Regions from separate parts of the Vibrio sp. RC2502 genome, predicted to be linked through region 1. Evidence: predicted binding sites of a transcription regulator. Region 1 holds the regulator's gene; the other holds the start of a gene.

Evidence for each region. Region 1 encodes MetJ, which represses methionine synthesis genes. Its sites were predicted from a motif close to TTAGACNTNTANANGTCTAA; they were not measured.
Region 2: the regulator MetJ is predicted to act here: its motif matches at 1,296-1,315, upstream of metN (methionine ABC transporter ATP-binding protein MetN).

Annotation. Positions count from the first base shown of each region.
Region 1 covers NZ_CM141453.1:2,967,590-2,971,007, forward strand. The annotation lists gene ACYJZR_RS13795 (bifunctional aspartate kinase/homoserine dehydrogenase II) at 1-104, opposite strand, end outside; gene ACYJZR_RS13800 (O-succinylhomoserine (thiol)-lyase) at 119-1,279, opposite strand; gene metJ (met regulon transcriptional regulator MetJ) at 1,507-1,827, shown strand; gene ACYJZR_RS13810 (malic enzyme-like NAD(P)-binding protein) at 1,937-3,214, opposite strand.
Region 2 covers NZ_CM141453.1:736,435-739,852, reverse strand. The annotation lists gene treR (trehalose operon repressor TreR) at 1-447, opposite strand, end outside; gene gmhB (D-glycero-beta-D-manno-heptose 1,7-bisphosphate 7-phosphatase) at 550-1,101, opposite strand; gene metN (methionine ABC transporter ATP-binding protein MetN) at 1,443-2,477, shown strand; gene ACYJZR_RS03395 (methionine ABC transporter permease) at 2,467-3,144, shown strand; gene ACYJZR_RS03390 (MetQ/NlpA family lipoprotein) at 3,177-3,418, shown strand, end outside.

The sequences.
Region 1 (3,418 bases):
TTCTCGACAGAGTATTCTTTAAGAATATCGGCCACACGTAAGTAACATTCAGGGTTTGCTAAGCTGCTGCCACCAAATTTATGTAACTGACGTTGTACACTCATTTTTAGTTCTCCTATTACTGAGCAGCTTTTACAAAGGCTTGATCGAGATCGGCAATCAGGTCTTGTGCATCTTCTAAACCCACAGACAGACGAAGCAGCTGATGCGACACGCCCGCTTCCGCTAACGCCTCTTCTCCCATGGCTCGATGCGTCATAGATGCGGGGTGACAAATCAAACTCTCCACGCCACCAAGCGACTCTGCAAGAGAAAACAGTTCGAGCTCTTTAACAAACACTTTAAGTTGCTCAAATGAGCCTGCAAATTCAAAGCTCAACATAGACCCAAAACCCGACTGCTGCTTTTTCGCGATTTCGTGACCTGGGTGATCTGGCAAGCTCGGATGGTAAATCTTCGCGACCAAAGCCTGCTGTTGTAGGTAGTTGAGTACGTGTTGAGAGCTTTCTTCGTGCACTCGCATACGGGCGCCTAAAGTGCGGATCCCACGCAACGTCATGTAACTATCGAAAGGCGTACCCGTGGCGCCAATACAGTTTCCCCACCATGCAAGCTCTTCTGCGTGCGCTTCTGTTTTGGTGATCACCACACCACCAATCACGTCCGAGTGACCGTTAATGTATTTTGTAGTTGAGTGGATAACAAAATCAGCACCGAGCTCCAAAGGCTTTTGGTACACCGGTGTCAAAAAGGTATTGTCTACCGCAACCAAAGCGCCCACTTGTTTGGCTTTTTCGCATACCGCTGCAATATCAACCACACGAACTAAAGGGTTCGATGGAGTTTCTAACAAAATAAGCTTTGGCTTTTTCGCTAGTGCAGCCTCTAGAGCTTGCTCATCCGATTGATCAACGAACTGCACTTTGAAGTCGCCTTTGTTAGCTCGTGTATTGAACAAACGGTATGTGCCACCATAGCAATCATGCGGTGCAACAATCAGATCATCTGGCCCAAGAAAAGCCGATACCCACAAGTTAAGTGCGGAAGTACCGCAGTTAGTCACCACTGCGCCTTTGCCAGACTCTAACTCTGATAACGCACTCTCTAGCAAACCACGGTTTGGGTTACCTGAACGCGTGTAATCGTATTTAGGGACTTCACCAAAAGCAGGGAAACCATAGTTGGTTGAAAGGTAGATTGGTGGAACAACAGCGTGGTATTGGCTGTCTGATTCGATACCAGTGCGTACAGCAATGGTCGCAGGCTTGCGGGTGCTCATGGGTGTATCCTTTCACAGGTGATGACTTCTAAATAGGAATGCGCTATATCTAATTTGTCAGATCTATCTGAACAACACTCTTCCTTAACTGTTCTGTTCACTTTACTTGTCAAAAAATGAGACGTCAACACTTCTAGACGTCCATATGTCTTTGCTTGTGGCAGTAAATGCGGCTAAAATCAGCACCTATATTAATTTTCAACTTATTACATAAATGAAGGTGTGCAATGGCTGACTGGAATGGTGAATACATTAGCCCATATGCTGAGCACGGTAAAAAAAGCGAACAAGTAAAAAAAATTACCGTTTCTATCCCGCTAAAAGTTTTAAAAGTGCTGACTGATGAGCGTACACGTCGTCAGATCAATAACTTACGCCATGCAACCAACAGCGAACTACTATGTGAAGCATTCCTGCACGCATATACAGGTCAGCCATTACCAACGGATGAAGACCTTCGTAAAGACAGACCGGATGACATTCCAACTGAAGCAAAAGCGTTAATGACGGCGATGGGTATCGAATTCGAAGCATTTGACGAAGAATAATTGCTTACAAATTCATCCGCTTTAGAAGCTGCGCCGGGGGCAGTTTTTGGAGATATAAAAAATGGGACGTCAATGCGTCCCATTTTTGTGTTCAATGTGGCTGAGTAAATTACTCTGCCATGTAGTTTTCTGGCATCTCAATACGAGCAACACCGGAATCTACTGCCGCTTGAGCTACCGCTTTTGCTACGCGAGGTAGCAGACGTGGATCCATTGGCTTAGGAATGATGTAGTCGCTGCCAAATTCTAGCTTCTCAACACCTGCAGCTTTTAGTACCGATTCAGGCACAGGCTCTTTTGCCAATGCACGAATTGCGTCAACTGCTGCCAGCTTCATGTCGTCATTGATTTCACTCGCACGTACATCTAACGCACCACGGAAAATGAAAGGGAAACACAATACGTTGTTCACTTGGTTTGGATAATCACTGCGACCAGTACCCATAATTAAGTCATCACGCACTGCGTGTGCTAGCTCAGGTTTGATTTCAGGATCTGGGTTCGAACAAGCAAATACAACTGGCTTGTCAGCCATGAGTTTCAACGCTTCTGGTGGCAATAGATTTGGACCAGATACACCTAGGAATAGGTCTGCACCTTCGATCACATCTTCTAGTGTGCGCTTGTCTGTATTGTTTGCGAACAGTTGCTTGTACTCATTCAGATCATCACGACGAGTATGGATCACCCCTTTGCGATCCAGCATGTAGATCTTCTCGCGCATTGCGCCACACTTGATAAGCAGCTCCATACACGCAACGGCTGCAGCACCAGCACCAAGACAAACAATCGTTGAATCTTCAAGCTTCTTACCCTGCAGCTCGATAGCATTGAGCATACCTGCAGCTGTCACGATAGCCGTACCATGTTGATCATCGTGGAATACTGGTACGTCACAACGCTCAATCAAACGCTTTTCAATTTCAAAACAGTCTGGTGCTTTGATGTCTTCAAGGTTGATACCACCGAAAGTGTCAGCAATGTTCGCAACCGTATCAACGAACTCGTCGATCGTGCGATGCTTCACTTCAATATCAATTGAATCAAGGCCAGCAAAACGCTTAAACAGTAACGCTTTACCTTCCATTACAGGCTTAGAGGCAAGTGGGCCAAGATTACCTAGACCAAGAATAGCGGTACCGTTTGAAATAACCGCAACCATGTTGCCTTTCGCTGTGTACTTGTACACGTTGTCAGGGTTTTGTGCGATTTCACGTACAGGCTCAGCCACGCCAGGGCTGTATGCTAGAGCAAGGTCACCAGCAGTTTCTGCTGGTTTAGTTAATTCGACAGCGATTTTACCCGGGGTTGGGTAAGCATGGTAATCCAGAGCTTTTTGGCGATGTTCTTCTTCTGGGGTGGCTGCTTGGCGATTGTCTTCAGACATGGATCGTTTCTCTTTGTTATTTTTAGGTAAGGGGGCATAAATTCTAAAGGATAGAAATCAATCTTCATAGGTAAGATTGCGAGCAATATCCTTAAAAAGCCGATAATAAAAGAGATTAGACCAGATAAGTGTGTTAAGCACCTGATTTTCTGGTCAGGTGCTCTTTTTATGATATGAATTCTTTTTGAACAATGCGTCAGTATG
Region 2 (3,418 bases), 1.1 Mb from region 1:
GGTATCCATCGCAATCACCACAATGCGATTGCCCCACTCAGCTAAGGCTTGCTCATCGCACCCAGTAAAGCCAAACACAATCACCCCATCCACATTGCGACGCTTAAGCACGTTTAGATGCTCGTTGGTTTTGTTGCGATCAAATTGGCTCTCCATGATCACCGCGTCATAGCCAGCGGAATACAATGCATTGAGCATTGTACCAACTGCGCGATTTTCGGATGGTGAGTCCAGACGGGAGATGATAACACCGATGACTTTTTGGCTACCGCCTCGCATTGATTGCGCAGATTTGGACGGTACATAGCCAGATTCACGAATGATTTGCTCTACTTTCTCTCGCGTTTGAGGTTTTACTTTTGGATCATTGGTAAGCACGCGGCTTACTGTTGATTTGCCAACGCCTGCCAATTTCGCGATATCAAGAATGGTGAGTTTTTTGCTCATAAGTGATCAAACTAGAATGGATGAATGCTTAGGTGACTGAACTTTAACAGCAATAAAAGAAAAGGGAAGCAAACGCTTCCCTTAAACATGCAAATTGTGGTGTTATTTTTGTAAATACGCTGGCACATCTGCGATGCTATCGAGCACTACTGTAGCTAATGCTTCACCTTGCTCAGTGATTGGCTTACCTGTGCGAACCAGAATCTTAGTGCCAACACCTGCGGCTTCTGCTGCCATCATGTCTTCGGCTTTATCACCAATCATCACAGATTTTTCCATGTCGATTTTCAAGAAGTCGCGAGCAGAGATAAACATACCAGGTTTAGGTTTGCGGCAATCACAATCTTGCTTGTAGTCACCGATGCCATGCTCAGGATGATGTGGACAATAGTAAAAACCATCAAACTCAACGCCATTATCAACGAAGTTCCAGTCCATCCATTGTGTCAGAGACAAGAAACGGTCTTCACTGAATTTACCGCGCGCGATGCCCGATTGATTCGTTACAAGCACCAACAGGTAACCTTTATCTTTCAGAGCTTTTGTCGCTTCAAACACACCGTCAATGTACTCAAAATCATGTTCGTCATGAACGTAGCCGTGGTCAACGTTGATCACGCCGTCACGATCGATAAAAACAGCAGGTTTTGCCAAAACGTATTTCTCTATTAACTCGGTTTAATCAGATTATTACATACCTTATAAACTTCAACACTATCTAATTCGTTCTAGGCCTCGACAAAACGGTTGATTTGTTGGGCAAGAATCGGTAAATCTGAGGGGGCCCCTCCGCTCATCTTCTGTTGTTATCTACGCCTCTTTCTTTCCAAAACAGAACATCCATACATTTAGACGTCTAGACGTAAAAATATCTATTGACTTCATTCTGGTTAACCCATAGCATCAACTGAGAATTGAGATAAAGCTCAAAATTAAGTTCTGTCAAAGGCCGTTTTTGACAGCGAAGTTCCCCTTATCTCTGGGCAGGTTGAAACATGATAGAAATAAAAAACGTCAATAAAGTGTTCTACCAAGGCAGTAAGGAAATCCTTGCCCTGAAAGACATTAACCTACACATCGCCAAGGGCACCATCTTCGGTGTTATCGGTTCATCAGGCGCTGGTAAAAGTACGCTGATCCGCTGTGTAAACATGCTAGAAGCACCAAGCTCTGGCTCCATCATCGTTGATGGCGTTGATTTAACAACACTCAGCAAAAAGCAGTTGGTCGAAACGCGCCGCAACATTGGCATGATCTTCCAGCACTTTAATCTGCTTTCGTCTCGTACTGTGTTTGATAACGTGGCTCTACCACTGGAACTGGCTGGCAAAGACAAATCGCAAATCACAACAAAAGTGACTGAGTTGCTAAAGCTCGTTGGCTTAGCGGACAAGCACGAAAGCTATCCGTCCAACCTAAGTGGCGGTCAAAAACAACGTGTGGCTATTGCTCGTGCATTGGCATCCGACCCAAGCGTACTGTTGTGTGACGAAGCCACCAGCGCACTGGATCCTGCAACAACTCAATCCATCCTTGAGCTATTAAAAGAAATCAACCGCAAACTCAACATCACGATTCTACTGATCACCCACGAAATGGAAGTGGTAAAAAGCATCTGTCACGAAGTGGCGATCATCGGTGGTGGTGAATTGGTTGAGAAAGGCACGGTTGGCGATATTTTTGCGCACCCTAAAACGGAACTGGCTCACGAGTTCATTCGTTCCACATTGGATCTTTCCATTCCAGAAGATTACCAAGCGCGTTTACAACCAAATCGCGTTGAAGGCAGCTACCCTCTTGTCCGTATGGAATTTACTGGCGCAACCGTAGATGCACCGTTGATGTCGCAGATTTCGCGTAAGTACAACATCGACGTCAGCATTCTGAGTTCCGATCTTGATTACGCCGGCGGCGTGAAGTTCGGCATGATGGTCGCAGAGCTGTTTGGTAATGAACAAGACGACAGTGCAGCAATTGAATACCTGCGCGAGCACAACGTAAAAGTGGAGGTACTTGGTTATGTCCTTTAACACGATTTTTGAATGGCTAAGTTTAAACAGCAAACTACTTTTAGGTGCTACGTGGGAAACCATCTATATGGTCGCGGTTGCTGGCGTAGTGGGTTTTGCGGTCGGCATTCCATTGGGGGTGATTCTGCATATTACTAAGAAAGGCGGCTTGCTAGAAAACACCAAACTGAACGGAATTCTTGGTGCAGTGGTTAACGTTGGGCGCTCAGTTCCTTTCCTTGTTTTGATGGTTGCGATCATTCCAGTAACTAAGATGTTAGTGGGCACTTTCATTGGTACAACTGCGGCAATCGTTCCGCTGACTATTGGTGCGATTCCGTTTGTCGCTCGTCTCATTGAAGGGGCATTGCTGGAAGTACCAACTGGCTTGGTTGAGGCTGCGCAATCCATGGGCGCAACACCAACGCAAATCATCACAAAAGTTCTCCTACCAGAAGCAATGCCGACTATTGTTAACTCAGTGACGATTACTCTAGTGACATTAGTGAGCTACTCTGCGATGGCAGGAACGGTTGGCGGCGGCGGCCTCGGTGACGTAGCCATCCGATACGGCTTCCACCGTTACGACATTACTATCATGGCAGTAACCGTTGTGATGTTGATTGTTCTAGTACAAATTATTCAGTCTATCGGTGACGCAGTGGTGCGCCGTGTAGACCACCGATAAGCATTGAAAATACATATTATAAGGAGATAAACATGAAATTTAGCCTTAAAGGTCTTTTGACTTTAGCAACTGCTGCTTCTGCTCTTGTTCTAGCGGGTTGTGGCGATAAAGAAGTGGACGTTAACAAGGTAAAAGTTGGCGTAATTGCAGGTGCTGAAGCGCAAGTTGCTGAAGTAGCGGCAAAAGTAGCGAAAGAAAAGTACAACCTAGACGTTGAACTGGTTACGTTCACGGACTACGTAACACCAAACGCTGCGCTAGATGACGGCTCTGT